DNA from 3 places in the Streptomyces sp. NPDC013455 genome. Region 3 is predicted to be linked to each of the others. Evidence: riboswitches for the same ligand, from Rfam matches in the RefSeq annotation. Region 3 holds a riboswitch; each other region holds the start of a gene.
What was found. A riboswitch is a leader RNA that binds a small molecule or an ion and turns the genes downstream of it on or off. The one in region 3 is predicted to bind thiamine pyrophosphate.

Region 1 (6,498 bases), on a different contig from region 3:
GTCGGCGAGCAGCCGGTCAAGGGATCCAAGGAGGGCACCGAGGTCACGTTCCCCGAGGACTGGAAGCCGAACGCCACCTACCGGGTTCACATCAAGGCGGACAAGGCGGTCGACCAGGACATCCAGCCGGACCTGGTGACGCCGTCCACCGCCTGCACGACCGAGAGCGAGACCCCGAAGCCGACGGCCTCCACCACGCCGTCGGCCACCCCGTCCCCGTCCGCCTCCACATCCGCGTCCGCCCCGGCCGGCTCGGCGGCCCCGGTCCCGTCGGCCTCCGCGTCCAGCTCGGCCCCGGCGGGCACCGCGGAGAACGCGCCGTCCCCGGCGGTCGGCGACTCCAACCTCGCCGACACCGGTGCCGACTCGAACACCGGCCTGATCGCCGGCGTCGCGGCGGCCCTGGTCGTCGTCGGCGGCGGCGCCGTCTACTTCGGCATGCGCCGCCGGGGTGCGAGCGGGAAGAACTGACCGCGGGGCGCCGGCGTCGGCCCGGTGGCGAGCGCGTCGGGCCGGTGCACGGTGATCAGGGCGCCGGCGTCGGGCCGGTGCACGGTGACCAGGGCGCCGGCGTCGGGCCGGTGCACGGTGACCAGGGCGCGGCGGTCAGTCGAGCACGACCGTTTCGGCCACGTCGAACTCCACACCGACCGAGGCGCCGGCCTCCGGCGCGTCCCGCAGCGCGCAGGCCGCCTCCAGCCGTGGGCCGCCGGCCGGCTGGAGGTGGACCGCCACGTGGGTGCCCTTGAAGGTACGGGCGGACACCGTGCAGGGCAGGCCCCGGTCGGCCGGCACCAGCCGGACCCCGGCGGGCCGGACGAGGAGCGTGCGGTCGCCCTGCGCGGAACCGTCCGGCACCGGCAGCTTGCCCCACGGGCTGTCGGCGGCCGTCCCGGCGACGGTCGCCGGCACCACGTTCTGGAAGCCGAGGAAGCGGGCCACGAACGCGTCGGCGGGCCGCTGCCACACGTCGAGCGGGGTGCCGGACTGCGCGATCCGCCCGTCCCGCATCACCACCACCCGGTCGGCCAGCGCGAACGCCTCGCCCTGGTCGTGGGTGACGGCGAGCACGGTCGTACCCAACCGGCCGAACAGCTCCCGCAGTTCGACCACCAGCCGCTCCCGCAGCGAGCGGTCGAGCTGGCCGAGCGGCTCGTCCAGCATGAGCAGCCGGGGCCGCGGCGCGAGTGCCCGGGCGAGGGCCACGCGCTGCTGCTCGCCGCCGGACAGGGAGGCCACGGCCCGCCGGGCGGCCCCCGGCAGCCCGACCAGTTCCAGCAACCGGCCGACCTCGGTGTCCCGTTCGCGCGCTGCGACGCCGTGCATGCGCAGTCCGAAGGCCACGTTCGCGCCGACGTCCCGCTGCGGGAACAGCTGGTGGTCCTGGAACATCAGCCCGACGCCCCGCTTGTGCGCGGGCACGCCCCGCTGGTCGCGGCCGTCGAGCGACACCCGCCCGGCGTCCAGGGGCTGCAGGCCCGCCACCGTCCTGAGCAGCGTGGACTTGCCGCTGCCGCTGGGCCCGAGCACGCACACCACCTCGTGCTCGGCGACGTCCAGGTCCACCGCGTCGAGCACGGCGCGCCCGCCGAAGCGCACGGTCGCGGCGGCAAGGCTCAGCAGCATCTAGAACTCCCCCGTCCGGTCGGTGCGCAGACGCTCCAGGACCAGCAGCGCGGCGGCGCAGACCACCATGAGAATCGTGGAAAGGGCCATCGCCTGGCCGTAGTTGAGCTCGCCGGGACGGCTGAGCAGCCGGGCCACGGCGACCGGGAGCGTGGGGTTGTCGGGCCGGGCGATGAACACGGTCGCCCCGAACTCGCCGAGCGAGACGGCGAACGCGAAGCCGGCGGCGACCAGCAGCGCCCGCCGTACCAGCGGCAGGTCCACCTCCCGCCACACCCGCCAGGGCGAGGCCCCGAGCACGGCGGCCGCCTCGCGGAGCCGGGTGTCCACCGCGCGCAGCACGGGCAGCATGGTGCGCACGACGAAGGGGGCACCGACCAGCGCCTGGGCGAGGGGCACCAGGATCCAGGACTGGCGCAGGTCCAGTGGCGGCTCGTCCAGCGCGATCAGGAAGCCGAAGCCGACGGTGACGGCGGACACCCCGAGCGGCAGCATCAGCAGCGCGTCGAAGCCGCGCACCAGCCGCCCCGCGTCCCGGCGGGCCAGCGCGGCGGCGGCGAGACCTCCGATCACGACGGCGATGGCGGTCGCGGCGACGGCGTACTGGAGCGAGGTCCACACGGCCTGCACCGGCGCCACCAGGAACACTCCGCCGTCGGCCGCGGTGAGCGCCCGGTAATAGCCGAAGCCGGGCGCGTCGAGCGAGCGCCGGACGAGGACGGCGAGCGGCAGCACCAGGAGCACGGCGATGGTGGCGAGGACCGCGGCGAGCAGCGCCCACTGCCCGGCCCCGCGCGGCCGGCGCGCGGTCGTCCGGGCGTCGACCAGGCGGAGGGCGGTCTCCCGCCGCCGGACCGTCCAGGCGTGCACGGCGAGGATCGCGCCGACGGCGGCGAACTGGACGAGGGTGAGGACGGCGGCCGTGGAGAGGTCGAAGACGTCGGAGGTCTGCCGGTAGATCTCCACCTCGATGGTGGAGAAGGCCGGGCCGCCGAGGATCTGCACCACGCCGAAGGAGGTGAAGGTGAACAGGAACACCATCAGGGCGGCGGCGGCCACGGCGGGCGCGAGCGCCGGCAGGGTGACCTGCCGCCAGGCGGTCAGCCGGGAGGCGCCCAGCATCCGCGCCGCCTCCTCCTGCCGGGGGTCGAGCTGGGCCCACAGCCCGCCGACCGTGCGGACGACGACCGCGTAGTTGAAGAAGACGTGGGCCAGCAGGATCGCCCACACGGTGGTGTCGAGCCGTACCCCCCACAGCTCGTCCAGCAGGCCGCGGTGGCCGACCAGGGCCAGGAAGGCGCTGCCGGCGACGACGGTCGGCAGCACGAACGGGACGGTGACCACGGCCCGCAGCAGCTGCTTGCCGGGGAAGTCCAGACGGGCGAAGACGTGGGCGGCGGGCAGCGCCAGCAGCAGGGTGAGCGCGGTGGAGGCGAGCGCCTGCCAGGTGGTGAACCACAGCACGTGCCGGACGTCCGGCTGGGCCACGACGTCCGCGATCCGTCCCAGCCGCCAGGCGCCGTCCACCTTCAGCCCGCGCGCGACGATCGCGGCCACGGGCCAGGCGAAGAACAGCGCGAAGAACGCGACGGGCAGGGCCATCAGCCCGAGCCGCGCCGCGTTCCCCCGCCGGGTGCCGGTCACTTCAGTACGAGCGACGTCCACGACTTGACCCACTGGTCGCGGTTGGCGGCGATCTTCTCGGGCGCCAGGGTCTCGGGGTCCTCGGCGGCCGGGCCGTACTTCGTGAAGTCGGCGGGCACGGCGGCCCCCCGCGTGACCGGGTAGACGAACATGTTCAGCGGCATGTCCTGCTGGAACTCCCTGGTCAGCAGGAAGTCGATGAGCGCCTTGCCGCCCTCGGTGTTCTTCGCGTTGCTCAGCAGCCCCGCGAACTCGATCTGCCGGAAGCAGGTACCGGTGGCCACACCGGTCGGCGCGGTGCCGGGCCGCTTCTTGGCGTAGATCACCTCGGCGGGCGGGGAGGAGGCGTACGACACCACGAGGGGCCGGTCGCCGCCCGCCTTCCTGCCTTCGGAGGACCCGGAGAACTCCTGGTAGTAGGCCTGCTCCCAGCCGTCGACGACCTTGACGCCGTTGGCCTTCAGCTTCTTCCAGTAGTCCGGCCAGCCCCCGTCGCCGAACTCCGCGGCGCTGCCGAGCAGGAAGCCGAGGCCCGGGGAGGAGGTGGCCGCGTTCTCCGTGACGAGGAGGTTCTTGTACGCGGGCTTGGCGAGGTCGGCGAAGGACCGCGGCGGGGTCAGCTTGTGCTCGCTGAAGTACGCCTTGTCGTAGTTGACGCAGATGTCGCCGTAGTCGACCGGCGTGACCCGGTGCTTGTCCTTGTCGAGCTGGTAGGCGGCACCGACCGTGTCGAGGCCCTTGGCCTCGTACGGCTGGAAGAGGCCGTTGTCCAGGGCGCGGGAGAGCAGGGTGTTGTCGACGCCGAAGAGGACGTCGCCCTGCGGGTTGTCCTTGGTCAGGATCGCCTTGTTGACGGCCTGACCGGCGTCGCCGTCCTCGAGGACCCGGACCTTGTATCCGGAACGCTTCTCGAAGTCCTTCAGGACGTTCTTCGAGACGCTCCACGAGTTGTGGCTGACCAGGGTCACGGTCTTGGTGTCCGCGGAGCCCTTGGTGTCGGACGAGCCGCACCCGGTCAGCGCGGACAGCGCGACGAGGCCGGCGGCCGCGGTCGCGAGGGTCTTGGTGTGCACTGGATGTCCTCCTGGGGGTTGGCCAGGAAGAGACGCGGCCCTGCCCGGGCTCCGCCAAGGAGACCCGGGCAGGGCGCAACAGCTTGAGTGATGACCGAACTTCCTACCCAGAATGACCTGGGCGAGGTTCAGAGGGTCTGCGGCCCTGTCCGCCGCACTCTCAGCGCTGTGGCGCTCCCCTGTCGGAATATGAAGATGTGTGGACCCGGTCAGATTACCGCTCGGTGGCCGCGAGCTGACCACACGCCCCGTCGATCTCCTGGCCGCGGGTGTCCCGGACGGTGACGGGCACCCCGTGGGCCGCGATGGCCTCGACGAACGCCTTCTCGTCCTCGGGCCGCGAGGCGGTCCACTTGGAGCCGGGCGTCGGGTTCAGCGGGATGAGGTTGACGTGTACGGGCTTGCCCTTGAGCAGCCGCCCGAGCCGGTCACCGCGCCAGGCCTGGTCGTTGATGTCCCGGATCAGCGCGTACTCGATCGACAGCCGGCGGCCCGACTTCTCGGTGTACTCGAACCCGGCGTCCAGGACCTCGCGCACCTTCCACCGCGTGTTGACGGGGACGAGGGTGTCGCGCAGCTCGTCGTCGGGGGCGTGCAGGGAGATCGCCAGCCGGCACTTGAAGCCCTCGTCGGCGAACCGGTGGATGGCCGGCACAAGGCCCACCGTCGAGACGGTGATCCCGCGCTGCGAGAGGCCGAGCCCGTCCGGGGCCGGGTCGGTGAGCGCCCGGATGGCGCCGACGACCCGCTTGTAGTTGGCGAGCGGCTCGCCCATGCCCATGAAGACGATGTTGGACAGCCGAGCGGGCCCGCCGGGCACCTCGCCGTCCCGCAGCGCCCGCATCCCGTCGACGATCTGGTGGACGATCTCCGCGGTGGAGAGGTTCCGGTCCAGCCCCGCCTGCCCGGTCGCGCAGAACGGGCAGTTCATGCCGCATCCGGCCTGCGAGCTGATGCACATGGTGACGCGGTCCGGGTAGCGCATCAGCACGGACTCGACCAGCGTCCCGTCGAACAGCCGCCACAGCGTCTTGCGGGTGGTGCCCTGGTCGGTGGAGAGGTGCCGGACGACGGTCATCAGCTCCGGGAACAGCGCCTCCTGCAGCTTGGCGCGCGAACCGGCCGGGATGTCGGTCCACTGCTCCGGGTCGTGCGCGTACCGCGCGAAGTAGTGCTGCGCGAGCTGCTTGGCACGGAACGGCTTCTCACCGATCTCGGCCACAGCGTCCTTGCGCTCGGCGGGCGTGAGGTCGGCAAGATGCCGCGGCGGCTGCTTGGCACCGCGCGGCGCGACAAAGGTGAGTTCTCCGGGCTTGGGCATGGTCTTACCAGTGTCGCAGATCGACTCCGGTGGCCCAGGCCGGAGCGGGGTGGGGGCGGTCACCCGTGGGTACCGGTGGTCAGCATCGGACGGCCCAAAGTAGTACCACCACCAGACTTCGCTGGAAGATCTGCAGCCTTGTCAGCGATTGTTTGATCTCCCGGGCCGAGCCGGCGGGGTGGGTGGGGCTAGTCGTCGGTGTTGTCCGGCTGGGTGGCGTTCGCGGTTCCGCCGCGCTTCTTCGAGGCGCTGCGGGCCAGCTCGCCCGCGGTGAGGGTGACGGTCGCGACGGCGCGGGTCCAGCGCGGGCCGCCGCGCTCCGCCCACACCACGCAGACGCAGCCGCCGACTACGAGCGCCAGGACGCCGAGCAAGAGCAGAATCATGGTCCCCACCTGTGTCGTCGTACCGGAAGCCGCTGTCGTACGGGCAGACGCCGTCCACGGGTGAAAGGTTCCCTCACCAAGCCACGGGCAGGGTGCGCGGTCCGCGGATCAGGCCCCGGCGCTGGAACTCCACCTCCTCGGGCGGTACGGCCAGCCGGATGCCGGGGAAGCGGGTGAGTACGGCGCCGATCATCACCTCCGCCTCCATCCGGGCCATGACGGCGGCCAGGCAGTGGTGCGGGCCGTGGCCGAAGGCGAGGTGCGCGGCGCCCGCGCGGTCGAAGTCCAGGGTGTCGGGGTCGGGGAACACCTCGGGATCGCGGTTGGCGGCGAGGTACGCGTTGTAGACCACGTCCCCCGCCCGGATCAGCCGCCCGCCGACCCGCACGTCCTCGGTGGCGACCCGGGGGATGCCGACGCCGTTGCGGTGCGGGACGTAGCGGAACAG
Region 2 (6,498 bases), on a different contig from region 3:
CCGCACATCTACGCCGACGGTCTGGCCATCGCCATGGACGGCGGAGTGACCATGGCCGGAAAACTGCTGGTCCAGCAACTCCCGCTGGATATCTGAGCGTTCTCGGGGCAGGCGTCCCCCGGTCGCGTACGCGCAGGCCGGGACGCGAATTCCGGCAATCCCCTGTCACCGTGCGCCGTCACGGCTCTACCATCGGCTTATCCGTAGCAGGCTCCCCTCCGTTTCTGCCCGACGGCTCGCCGGCGTGCGAGCCCCAAGCCCTACGGAGCATCGGGGGATGCACATGAGAAGCGTTCCGCAGCACCTGAGGAGCGAGGACCGACAGGACTTCGAGCGGCTCCTCGATGAGGCGCTGCGCTCCGCACCGAACCGACCGGAACCGGCCGCTGCCGGACAGCGGCTCAACCCCGAACAACTGCGCACCATGGCGCTCGACGCCGCCGCCCTGATCACGGCAGCCGCGGCGGCCGAGTACCAGCACTACGTCAAGGTCCGCGACCAACTGCGCCACCCGGCGCCGCTCGCCCCGCCGGCCGCCGACAACTCCGATGCCGGGCCGACCGGTTCGGAGGTCACGGGCCTCGCCACCGCCCTCGGCGAGGCCGCCGAGAACACGGGCGCGGGCGCCACCGCGGTCATCGCCGTCCTGGCACCCATCCTCTCCGGAACCGCCGCGGTGCTGTTCCTGCTCGTCGGTTACCTCCTGAAGATGCTGGACCCCGGGCAGACCATCGCCCGGACCATGCTCACCACCGGCTGGGTGTTCGGCGCCATGACGGCGGCAGCGATCCTCGTCGCCGCCGTCGGGCTGGTGCTCACCGCGCTGCGCAACAGCACCCCGGCGGACGCCCGGGCCCAGGACGCGGCGCACGAAGAGCTGGCCAGGGCACGAGAGGCATGGCGGGACGCCCTGCTGCAGCGCGGCATCCTGCCCTTCCTCCAGGAGGCGCTGGCCGGTCCCGGCCCGGCCGCCGTCCCCCACACGGCCCCACCCTCACCGACCGGCCGCATACCGCGCCTGGGCTACGGCCGCCCCGGCTTCAGCAGCCCCGACGCCGGCACCGGTCGCCCGAGCTACACCAGTCCCGACTACACGAGCCCGGACTTCGGCGGTCCGGAGCACCAGCCCGACTAGCCCGGCCTCACGCCGCACAGGGCCCGGCCCGGCGTCCACCGCGGGGCGTGGGCCGGCCGCCACGGCGTGAGGGTGTCCGGCGGGCCGAGCGGCGTGGTACCACCACCCGGCCGGCCGCGGACCCACCGCCCCGCGCCGCACCAGCCGCCCGCTGCGGGCCGTCCGGTGCGGCGAGTCCACCGCGCGCCGGTCGGCGACCGTCTCAGTCGGCGATCGGCAGATAGACGCGGTTGCCGGCGGCCGCGAACTCCTTGGACTTCTGGGCCATGCCCTCCTCGATCTCGCCCCGGCTGCCGCCGTGCTCCCGCCGGATGTCCTGCGAAATCTTCATGCTGCAGAACTTCGGGCCGCACATGGAGCAGAAGTGGGCCGTCTTGGCGGGCTCGGCCGGCAGCGTCTCGTCGTGGAACTCCCGTGCCGTCTCCGGGTCGAGGGCGAGGTTGAACTGGTCCTCCCACCGGAACTCGAAGCGCGCGTCCGACAGGGCGTCGTCCCACTCCTGCGCGCCCGGGTGTCCCTTGGCGAGGTCGGCCGCGTGCGCGGCGATCTTGTAAGTGATGACGCCGGTCTTCACGTCGTCCCGGTTGGGCAGGCCCAGGTGCTCCTTGGGCGTGACGTAGCAGAGCATCGCCGTGCCCCACCAGGCGATCATCGCGGCACCGATGCCGGAGGTGATGTGGTCGTACGCCGGCGCGACGTCCGTGGTCAGCGGGCCGAGCGTATAGAACGGAGCTTCATCACAGATCTCCTGCTGAAGGTCGATGTTCTCCTTGATCTTGTGCATCGGGACGTGACCGGGGCCCTCGATCATCGTCTGTACATGGAAACGCCTGGCGATCCGGTTGAGTTCCCCGAGCGTCTTCAACTCGGCGAACTGCGCCTCGTCGTTGGCGTCGGCGATCGAGCCGGGCCTCAGACCGTCGCCCAGCGAGTACGTGACGTCGTAGGCGGCGAGGATCTCGCAGAGCTCCTCGAAGTTCTCGTAGAGGAACGACTCCTTGTGGTGCGCCAGGCACCACGCGGCCATGATCGACCCGCCGCGCGAGACGATGCCGGTCTTGCGGTTGGCGGTGAGCGGGACGTAGGGGAGCCGGACACCCGCGTGGACGGTCATGTAGTCCACACCCTGCTCGGCCTGCTCGATGACCGTGTCCTTGTAGATCTCCCAGGTCAGTTCCTCGGCCTTGCCGTCGACCTTCTCCAGTGCCTGGTAGAGCGGCACCGTGCCGATGGGCACGGGGGAGTTGCGCAGCACCCACTCGCGGGTGGTGTGGATGTTGCGGCCGGTGGACAGGTCCATGACCGTGTCGGCGCCCCAGCGGGTCGCCCACGTCATCTTCTCGACCTCCTCCTCGATGGAGGACGTCACCGCGGAGTTGCCGATGTTGGCGTTGACCTTCACCAGGAACCGCTTGCCGATGATCATCGGTTCGATCTCCGGGTGGTTCACATTGGCCGGCAGCACGGCCCGGCCTGCCGCGATCTCCTCGCGGACCACCTCTGGAGAAACGTTCTCCCTGATGGCCACGAACTCCATCTCCGGCGTTATCTCGCCCCGCCGCGCGTACGCGAGCTGGGTCACCGCCTCGCCGTTGCGGCCCCGGCGCGGCTGACGCGGGCGCCCGGGGAAGACCGCGTCCAGGTTCCGCAGCCCGCCACGCGGCGCGGTGTGCTTGATCCCGTCGTCCTCGGGACGGACCGGACGGCCCGCGTACTCCTCCGTGTCCCCGCGGGCGACGATCCAGTTTTCCCGCAGCGGCGGCAGGCCCCTGCGGACATCCGTGTCCAGCAGGGGATCGGTGTACGGGCCTGACGTGTCGTACAACGTGACCGACTGCCCGTTGGTGAGGTGCACCTGGCGGACCGGCACGCGCAGGTCGGGGCGCGAACCCTCGACGTACGCCTTGTGCCAGCCGATGGACTTCCCGGCCTCCTGGGACTTGTCGTCCTGAACAGAGGCAGGCGTGCGTGCGTCCTTGTTGGTCATGAGACCTACTCCCTACGCCGGCATTACCCGGTAACAGGTTCGGCGGTCGACGCAGCGGTGTCCGTCTGCCGACATCTCCGTGGAACTGCGTTCGTTCCACGTGAAACATCGTGTCTACGGAGGTCAGCGCCCTCTCAGCCCGGTGCTCCGAGCTCCCGCGTGTGCAAAGGTGCCTCCACGCTAGCGTCATGTGTGGCGCGGTGAACAGTGGGCCCCCACGGTTCTTGCGATGATCGGGTGGTGACCAGGATGGAGCAGTACCCCTACCAGCCGCCGGAGCCGCATCGCCGAGACGGCTCGGGACAGGCCTTCGGACCCGGCCACGGAGCCCCTGACGGCGGCCGTGGTACCGGTCCGGGAAACGGCTCTGCCCCGCTCCACGGGGACTCGGGTGCCGGCTCGGGCACCGGCGGTGACGGCCCCGGGCACCACGGGCCCGCGGGTCACGGCCACCAAGGCCACGCGCACAGCCACAGCCACGGCCCGGCCGCTCCGGTGTCCCAGCATCTGCGCAAGGTCATCGCGGCGGTGCTGATCCCCTTCACCGCGGCGGTCCTGGTCGGCCTCGTGGTGCTCTGGCCCGGAGGAGCGCCCTCCCACAAGCGCACCGGCGTGGGCTTCGACCGGCAGACCCAGCAGGCCACGGTCACCCGGGTCGTCGAGGTCGACTGCAAGTCGGTGAACGCCTCCGGTGCCACCCCGACCGGTGACACCTCCACCGCGGAGGGCAGTTCGGCGCAGCAGCAGGCCGACGGGACCTGCAAGAAGGCGACCATCCGGGTCGACACCGGCAAGGACAAGGGCCGTACGTTCACCGAGATCGTGCAGCCGGACCAGTCACGGCAGCTGGAGCAGGGCGAGAAGGTCGTGGTCGCCTACGAGCCCTCCGCTCCGAAGGACCTCCAGTACGCGGTGACCGATGTGAACCGCTTGTTCCCCATGATGCTGCTCGCAGGGATCTTCGCCGTCGCCGTCGTCGTGGTGGGCCGGCTGCGCGGCCTCATGGCACTGGTCGCCCTGGCCGTCAGCTTCCTGGTACTGACCCTGTTCATCCTGCCCGCGATCCTGCAGGGTTCGAACCCGCTGCTGGTAGCCGTGGTCGGGTCGAGCGCCATCATGCTGATCGCCCTGTACCTGTGCCACGGCCTGTCGGCCCGGACATCGGTGGCGGTGCTCGGCACCCTGATCTCCCTGTCGCTGATCGGCGTGCTCGGCTCGCTCTTCATCGGCTGGGCCGCGCTCACCGGCAACACGGACGACAACACCGGCCTCATCCACGGCCTGTATCCGTCGATCGACATGAGCGGTCTGCTGCTGGCCGGCGTCATCATCGGTTCGCTCGGCGTGCTGGACGACGTGACGGTGACCCAGACGTCGGCCGTGTGGGAGCTGCACGAGGCCAACCCCTCGATGGGCTGGCGCGGGCTGTACCGGGCGGGCATCCGCATCGGCCGCGATCACATCGCCTCCGTCGTCAACACCCTCGTGCTCGCCTACGCCGGTGCCGCACTGCCGTTGCTGCTGCTGTTCTCGATCGCGCAGAGCAGCGTCGGGACCGTGGCCAACAGCGAGCTGGTGGCCGAGGAGATCGTGCGCACGCTGATCGGCTCGATCGGTCTGGTCGCCTCGGTCCCGGTCACCACCGCGCTGGCCGCGCTGGTCGTCTCGGCCGACCGGCCCGCCCCGGCTGCCGCGTCACCTTCCGGGGCTCAGCCGGCCGCGGCGCGCGGCGGCCGGGGCCGGCGTCGGAAGCGGTGAGCCGGGTGCGGCCCGGAGAGGGGAAGCAGGGTGGAGCCCCGCTGAAGAAGCGTTCCTGCACACGTCCACGCTGCACGACCGAGCGTCCCGCACTCGTGCCGTAACGCTTCAGCCGGCGCTCTGTTCCTCGGCCAGGATGCGGTCCAGGGCCTCGTCCAGATGAGCGTCGAAGTCGGCGAGCGCACCTTCCTGGCCGAGCGGCACGAGCTTGTCCGTCCGGTCGAGGAAGGCAACGAGCGGTGGCGCGGACGAACGGAACAGCGCCCGGTCGCTGCCGACCTGAAGCCGGATCAGCACCTCGCCCAGCACCTCCGCATCGGCGGGGGCGATGTGCACATCCCCCTCGCCACACGGTCGGCCGACCCCGTCGATCAGCAACTCCCGCCCGAACGCCCAGGTCACCGGCGCATCACCGGGCAGATGGAAGGTGAGCCGCACGGCATACGGATCATCGGTCTCGTAGCGCAACTCCACCGGGATGCGGAAGGAGAGCTCCTCCGACACGAGAAAGCTCATCATGACTTCTGCCTGTACGGACTCGCGCATCGGTTACCCCGTCATATGACGTCGACTGGCCGGGATCAATCCTTCTGACCGTGGTCAAATCTAGCTGAACGTACACGACAGATCACAAGGAGTAAGTTTTCAGATACTGATAGAGAGCGTGAGAGACCCCAGATGCCGCCCGATCTCGGCCTGCAGCCGGTGGGCGGCGGGCAGCAGCCGGTCGGCCTGGTGGGCGGGGAGGGAGATGGCCATGGTGGCGGCCGTGGTGCCGACCGTGATCGGCACCGCCGCGCAGACCGTCCCGACGGCGTACTCCTGGCGCTCCACCACCGGTTCCATGCGCCGCATCCTCGCCAGCCGCCGCAGGAGGGCGTCGTTGTCCCGCACGGTGTACGGGGTGAGGGGCTGGGCGGGATACCGGGCGAGGTGGTCACGCCGCGCGTCCTCGTCCAGCTGGGAGAGCAGGCACTGCCCGATCGCGTGCGCGTGGCCGGTCTCACGGAAGTCCGCCCACTCCTCGACCGCGGGCGCGTCACGGGAGTCGGAGACGCACATGACCTCGATCTCCCCGTCCCGGTACATCGCGTAGTACACCGGCACACCGATGGAATCGCGCCAATGCGCGAGCGTGTCCGCCACCATGCTGCGACGTTTCTGCTGCGCTCCGCTGCGGCCCAGCCGCTCGGCCGCCTCCCCGAGGAAGAACAGCCCCTTCTCCCGGTGCAGATAGCCCTCGTGCACCAGGGTGCGCAGCAGGTGGTACGTCGTCGGCAGCGCGAGGCCGGTCTCACGGGCGAGCTGTTTGGCGGGGGCGCCGTACGCATGCGCGGCAACGCTCTCCAGCAGGCGCATGGCGCGCTGGACGGACCCGATGAGCGTGGCGGTGGATGCCGTCGCACCCGGTGGTTCCGGCACGCCGACGGAGGAAGCCGGAAGGACTCGGTCCGGCGCGTGCGGCGGGTCGGGCAGGTCCGCCGCACGTGGCCCGCCAGGGACGGGCCGGACGGCCGGTCGCTGGAGAGGAGCCGCGCACGGGGGCGGCGGGGCGGGGGGGAGGCGGAGTTCTGCCGGTGCGGTGTCAACCGTGGCCAAGGGTCACTCCCGAAGGGCG
Region 3 (6,498 bases):
TCGGGGGTGAAGAGCCACTCGATCATCTCTTCGTCCGTGAAGCCGTCGTCCCTCAGGAGCGTCAGGGTCCCGGACAGGCCCTTGACGACCTTGTCCCCGTCGATGAAGGCGGCGGGGACGTGCAGTGCCCGGTTCTCACCACGGCGTACGGCGATGAGCTGGCCGTCCTTGACCAGCTGCCGCACACGCGTCACCTCGACGCCGAGCTGTTCGGCGATGTCGGGGAGGGTGAGCCAGTCGGGGACGAGAGCATCGATCTTTGCGTCAATCTCGGTCACGGAATCCAGCCTAGGCGCTCCGCGGCCTCGCCCGCGATCCGCCGTCGGCCGTCCGCGGCACCGTCGTGCCTGGTCGGGGCGGAGCGCACCGGCGCGGCCTCAGTCGGCCGTGGCGTCCTTCAGGGGCCGGGCCGGGTCGGTCAGGGCGTCCACGTCCATCCGCCGGCCCGCCTCGATCAGGCGGCGGCCCTGGGCCAGGTCGCGGGGGCGGCCCACCGCCAGCAGGGCCACCAGGCGGCCCTCGCGCAGCCAGCACACCGTCCAGGAGGGGCCCGCCGGATCGCCGCGCCAGACCAGGCGGTCGGCCGCGGCGTGGTGGCCGGCGTACTGCACGAACCGGCCGAACTGCTCCGACCAGAAGTACGGCACCGGGTCGTAGACCGCGGGCGTCTCGCCGAGGATGTTCGCGGCGACCGTGCGCGGGCCCTGGAGGGCGTTGTCCCAGTGGTGGACGAGGAGCCGCTCGCCGTAGCGGGCCGAGGGGAAGGAGGCGCAGTCGCCGACGGCGTACACGTCCGGCAGGGAGGTGCGCAGGTGGTCGTCGGCGAGGACGTCGCCGTGCGCGCCCAGCTCGATGCCCGAGCCCGCCAGCCAGGCGGTGGCGGGGCGGGCGCCGACACCGACCACGACGGCGCCCGCGGCCAGCCGGGTGCCGTCGGCGAGCAGCACCGCGCCGGGCTCGACGCGCTCCACACGCGCGCCGGTGCGCAGGTCCGTGCCGCTGTCGGCGTACCAGGCGGCCATCGGGGCGGCCACCTCGGCCGGCAGGGCGCCGGCGAGCGGCCGGTCGGCGGCCTCCACGACGGTCACCGCGCAGCCGGCCTCACGGGCGGCCGTGGCGAACTCGGCGCCGATCCAGCCGGCGCCCACGACCACGACGTCGTGCTGCCGGACGACCACCGGGCGCAGCCGGGCGGCGTCGTCCAGGGTGCGCAGCAGATGCACCCCGGGCACACCCTCGGTGCCGGGCAGGGTGACCGGTTCGGCGCCGGTGGCCAGCACCAGGACGTCGTAGGGGACCGGTCCGGCCTCGGTGTCCAGTTCGTGGTCGGCGGGGCGCACGCCCAGCGCCTCGCAGCCCAGTCTGAGCTCGACGCCGAGGGACTCGAAGTCCACGTCGAAGGCGGAGTTCTCGGCCTTGCCGAGCAGCACCGCCTTCGACAGCGGCGGCCGGTCGTAGGGCTGGTGCGGCTCGGCGCCGATGACGGTCACACCGCCCCGGAAGCCCTGTTCGCGCAGGGCGACCGCGGTCTGCACCCCGGCCATGCCCGCGCCGACGACGACCACGCGCGGCCCCTGTGCCGTGCCCTCTTCCGCTGTCTGCTCGCTCACCCGGTCACCATAGACAATTGACGGTCCGTCAGTCAGGGGGCGTGCTCGGTGATCTGCTCCACCACGCTCGTGCCCGAGCCCTCCCCGGACTCCCATTCCCAGGTCTCCTCCAGCCGCACCCGGCCGTCGGGCAGCTCCACGACCGCGGACACGCAGTGGCCCGAGGCGGTCGTCCCGTCGGTCTTCAGCTGCACGTACCGGAAGTCCAGCCGGTCGCCCTCGCGGGTGCCGATCAGATGCCCGCGCACGACGTCGCCGCCCGCGTACTCGGCCCAGATCTCGCCGTCCTCCTCGTGGTAGGCGAAGCGGGTGCGGGTACCGACCTGACCCGGGGCCTGGTCGGCCACCGGGGCGAGGATCAGTCCGTCGAGCGAGCGGGCCATGGAACGGGGCTCCCTTACGGGCGAGGAGGACGGCGGGCTAGGGTGGCCACCGTACAAGCACTCGCGGGAGCCCGGACGCACCGGGCTGAGAGGGAGGCTGGCGGCCTCCGACCGTACGAACCTGATCCGGGTCATGCCGGCGAAGGGAGGGGCTGGACGCCCATGTCGTCACGTACGTCCGACGTCCTCGTCATCGGGGGCGGAATCATCGGCCTGGTCACGGCCTGGCGCGCGGCGCAGCGCGGGCTCGCCACGGCCGTGGTGGACCCCGAGCCCGGGGGCGGGGCCGCGCGGGTCGCGGCCGGGATGCTGGCCGCGGTCACCGAACTGCACTACGGCGAGGAGACGCTGCTCGCCCTGAACCTGGAGTCGGCCCGCCGCTATCCCGACTTCGCGGCCGAGCTCACCGAGCTGACCGGCCACGACCTCGGCTACCGCCGCTGCGGCACCCTCGCCGTCGCGCTGGACGCCGACGACCGCGCCGGTCTGCGCGACCTGCACGCCCTCCAGCGGCGTTCGGGCCTCGACTCCCAGTGGCTGTCCGGGCGGGAGTGCCGGCACCTGGAGCCGATGCTGGCGCCGGGGGTGCGCGGCGGGCTGCGGGTGGACGGCGACCACCAGATCGACCCGCGGCGGCTCGCGGCCGCCCTGGTGGCCGCCTGCGAGCGGGCCGGCGTGGTCTTCCACCGCACCCGGGCGGAGCGGCTCGACGTGGCCGGGGACCGGGCCGCCGGGATCACCACGGCGGACGGCACCGGGCTGCGCGCGGAGCAGGTGGTGCTCGCCGCCGGCAGCCTGAGCGGGCGGCTCGCGGGGGTCCCGGGGGAAGTGCTGCCGCCGGTGCGGCCGGTCAAGGGGCAGGTGCTGCGGCTGACCGTCCCCCGCCGGTACGCGCCGTTCCTGAGCCGGACCGTACGGGCCGTGGTGCGCGGCAGCCACGTCTACCTGGTGCCCCGGGAGAACGGCGACCTGGTGGTCGGAGCCACCAGCGAGGAGCTGGGCTGGGATACGACGGTCACGGCCGGGGGCGTGTACGAACTGCTGCGCGACGCCCACGAGCTGGTGCCCGGCATCACCGAACTGCCGCTCACCGAGACCCTGGCCGGGCTGCGCCCCGGCTCCCCCGACAACGCGCCGCTGCTCGGCCCGTCCGGTCTGGCCGGGCTGCTGCTGGCCACCGGGCACCACCGCAACGGGGTACTGCTCACGCCGGTCACCGGGGACGTGCTGGCACACGCCCTGGTCACCGGTGAACTGCCCGAGGAGGCGCGTCCGTTCACCCCGCGGCGGTTCGGCGCCACGGGGCTGGAGAAGCTGGAGCAGCCCGCATGAACCCTCCCCTGACCATCTCCGTCAACGGTGAACCCCGCGACATCGCGCCGGGCACCGCGCTGGACGCGCTGGTGGAGACCCTCACCGCGGCGCCCCGCGGGGTGGCCGCCGCCGTCAACGAGACCGTCGTCCCGCGCGCGCAGTGGGCGGCCACCGCGCTCGCCGAGGGCGACCGGGTCGAAGTACTCACCGCCGTGCAGGGAGGCTGAGCCATGGCAGACGATCCCCTGGTCCTCGGCGGGCTGACCTTCTCGTCCCGCCTGATCATGGGCACGGGCGGGGCGCCCAGCCTGGAGGTGCTGGAGCGGTCGCTGGTCGCCTCCGGCACGGAGCTGACCACGGTCGCGATGCGCCGGGTGGACCCGTCCGTGCACGGCTCGGTGCTGTCGGTGCTGGACAGGCTCGGCATCCGGGTGCTGCCGAACACGGCGGGCTGTTTCACCGCGGGCGAGGCGGTGCTCACCGCCCGGCTGGCCCGGGAGGCGCTCGGCACCGACCTGGTCAAGCTGGAGGTCATCGCCGACGAGCGGACGCTGCTGCCGGATCCGGTGGAGCTGCTGGAGGCGGCGGAGACGCTGGTCGACGACGGCTTCACGGTGCTGCCGTACACGAACGACGACCCCGTGCTCGCGCGGAAGCTGGAGGACGTCGGCTGTGCGGCGGTCATGCCGCTGGGCTCGCCGATCGGCTCCGGGCTCGGCATCCGCAACCCGCACAACTTCCAGCTGATCGTGGAGCAGGCGCGGGTGCCGGTGATCCTGGACGCGGGGGCCGGTACGGCGTCCGACGCGGCGCTGGCGATGGAGCTGGGCTGCGCGGGCGTGATGCTTGCCTCGGCGGTGACCCGGGCGCAGGAGCCGGTGCTGATGGCGGACGCCATGCGGCACGCGGTGGAGGCGGGCCGGCTGGCGTACCGGGCCGGCCGCATGCCCCGGCGGCACTTCGCGCAGGCGTCCTCCCCGACGGAGGGCCTGGCCCGTCTCGACCCCGAGCGCCCCGCGTTCTAGCCGCCCGGCCACGCGACCGCCCGTCACCGCCGGCCGGAGGACCGCCCCGGCCGCGGGACGGGCGTGCGTCGCGTCACAGGTCGGCTTCAGTCGTGCTCCCGTGCCGGTGGACGCGGTGGTGGTGTCCGTCCGCCCTCGTAGACTCCCCTCTCGTGGATACGACCCTTCAGGACCCCCTCGTCGGGCAGGTGCTCGACGGCCGGTATCGCGTCGACGCGCGGATCGCGGCCGGTGGGATGGCCACGGTCTACCGGGCCCTGGACACCCGCCTGGACCGCGTGCTCGCGCTGAAGGTGATGCACCCGGCGCTCGCGGCCGACGGGGCCTTCGTCGAGCGCTTCATCCGTGAGGCGAAGTCCGTCGCCCGGCTCGACCACCCCAATGTGGTGCAGGTCTTCGACCAGGGCACCGACGGGTCGTACGTCTACCTGGCGATGGAGTACATCGCCGGCTGCACCCTGCGCGACGTGCTGCGGGAGCGGGGTGCCGTGCAGCCGCGGGCCGCGCTGGACATCCTGGAGCCGGTGCTCGCCGCGCTCGGCGCCGCGCACCGGGCGGGGTTCGTGCACCGGGACATGAAGCCGGAGAACGTGCTGATAGGCGACGACGGCCGGGTGAAGGTGGCCGACTTCGGGCTGGTGCGCTCCGTGGACACGGTGACCAGCACGACGGGGGCCGTACTCGGGACCGTCTCCTACCTCGCGCCCGAGCAGATAGAACGGGGCACCACCGACCCGCGCGTCGACGTGTACGCCTGCGGTGTGGTCCTGTACGAGATGCTGACGGGCACCAAGCCGCACTCCGGGGAGTCCCCGGCCCAGGTGCTCTACAAGCACCTGCACGAGGACGTGCCGCCCCCCTCGGCGCTCGTTCCCGGGCTGCCGTACGAGCTGGACGAGCTGGTCGCGGCGGCCACCGCCCGGGACCTGGCGGTCCGGCCGCACGACGCCGTGGCGCTGCTCGCGCTGGCGCGCGAGGCGCGCCGGCCGCTGACCGACGAGCAGCTGGACACGCTGCCGCCGCAGGCGCTGGCCGCGGCGCACGACAACGCCGAGGACCGCACCAGCGTGATCCCGCGCGCGCTGACCTCCCCGCTGCCCGGCACCGCTCACGCGGGAGGGCTCCCGTCCCGGCCGCCGGCGGCCGGCGAGGACGGCGCCGCCGACGGGATCGACCGCACCGCCCGCTTCCGGAACCCGCCGGTGCCGCCCGTGGCGCCCCGCCGCCGGGGCCCGGCCCGGCCCCCGCGCGCCGTGCTGGCGCTGATCGCGGCTGTCCTGGTGGTCCTCGGCGTGGGCGCCGGGATCTGGTACATCAACTCGGGGCAGTTCACCAAGGTGCCGCCGCTGCTGACGCAGACCGAGGCGCGGGCGAAGGAGCGGCTGGAGGCCGCCGGGCTGGACGTCGGGCGGGTCGAGCGCGCGTACAGCGACACCGTCGAGCGGGGCACGGTGATCGGCAGCGACCCGGCGCCCGGCGCGCGGATCCGGGAGGACGACTCGGTGACGCTGACCGTGTCGCTCGGGCCGGAGACGGTGAACGTGCCGAACGTGGAGGGGCAGCCCCTCGCGAAGGCGCGGGCGCGGCTGAAGGCGGACGGCCTGGAGCCGGGCATGGTGACCCGCGAGTTCAGCGAGGACGTCGCCAGGGGCTCGGTGATCGGTACGTCGCCGGACGCGGGCACCAAGCGGCACGCGGGCTCGGCGATCGCGCTGGTCGTCAGCAAGGGCAGCCCGATCGACGTGCCGGACGTCACCGGGGACGACCTGGACGGCGCCCGGCAGGAGCTGACGGACGCCGGGCTGAAGGTCGAGGTGGCCGCCGGCCGGGTCCACTCCGAGTACGACCCGGGCAAGGTCGCCGCGCAGAGTCCGGCCGACGGCCGCCGGGCCGCCGAGGGCGACACGGTGACGCTCACCCTGTCCAAGGGCCCGGAGATGGTCGAGGTCCCGGACGTGGTCGGCGACAGCGTGGACGACGCCCGCCGGGCGCTGGAGGACGCCGGCTTCGAGGTCGAGGAGGACCGCGGCCTGCTCGGGCTGTTCGGCGACACCGTGGAGAAGCAGTCGGTGGACGGCGGCGGGACGGCACCGAAGGGGTCGACGATCACGATCACCATCCGGTGACCGGGGTCACCGGGGACCGCGGTCCGGGTCCGGGGGCGGG

Region 1: it holds a riboswitch for thiamine pyrophosphate, as region 3 does, so the genes downstream of both, ABZ576_RS14060 (thiamine ABC transporter substrate-binding protein) here and thiO (glycine oxidase ThiO) in region 3, are expected to answer to the same signal.
Region 2: it holds a riboswitch for thiamine pyrophosphate, as region 3 does, so the genes downstream of both, thiC (phosphomethylpyrimidine synthase ThiC) here and thiO (glycine oxidase ThiO) in region 3, are expected to answer to the same signal.

Annotation. Positions count from the first base shown of each region.
Region 1 is NZ_JBEYCX010000007.1:113,735-120,232, forward strand. Features, by position in the region: gene ABZ576_RS14045 (LAETG motif-containing sortase-dependent surface protein) at 1-471, shown strand, start outside; gene ABZ576_RS14050 (ABC transporter ATP-binding protein) at 607-1,626, opposite strand; gene ABZ576_RS14055 (iron ABC transporter permease) at 1,627-3,228, opposite strand; gene ABZ576_RS14060 (thiamine ABC transporter substrate-binding protein) at 3,267-4,343, opposite strand; TPP riboswitch at 4,426-4,534, opposite strand; gene rlmN (23S rRNA (adenine(2503)-C(2))-methyltransferase RlmN) at 4,558-5,664, opposite strand; gene ABZ576_RS14070 (hypothetical protein) at 5,853-6,050, opposite strand; gene ABZ576_RS14075 (cytochrome P450) at 6,124-6,498, opposite strand, start outside.
Region 2 is NZ_JBEYCX010000026.1:41,084-47,581, reverse strand. Features, by position in the region: gene ABZ576_RS30875 (metallophosphoesterase) at 1-96, shown strand, start outside; gene ABZ576_RS30870 (hypothetical protein) at 278-1,135, shown strand; gene thiC (phosphomethylpyrimidine synthase ThiC) at 1,338-3,122, opposite strand; TPP riboswitch at 3,115-3,291, opposite strand; gene ABZ576_RS30860 (YibE/F family protein) at 3,363-4,880, shown strand; gene ABZ576_RS30855 (SsgA family sporulation/cell division regulator) at 4,989-5,426, opposite strand; gene ABZ576_RS30850 (IclR family transcriptional regulator C-terminal domain-containing protein) at 5,526-6,302, opposite strand.
Region 3 is NZ_JBEYCX010000001.1:206,537-213,034, forward strand. Features, by position in the region: gene ABZ576_RS00875 (Rv2175c family DNA-binding protein) at 1-278, opposite strand, end outside; gene ABZ576_RS00880 (FAD-dependent oxidoreductase) at 378-1,610, opposite strand; gene ABZ576_RS00885 (hypothetical protein) at 1,643-1,993, opposite strand; TPP riboswitch at 2,047-2,158, shown strand; gene thiO (glycine oxidase ThiO) at 2,156-3,325, shown strand; gene thiS (sulfur carrier protein ThiS) at 3,322-3,534, shown strand; gene ABZ576_RS00900 (thiazole synthase) at 3,538-4,332, shown strand; gene pknB (Stk1 family PASTA domain-containing Ser/Thr kinase) at 4,485-6,458, shown strand.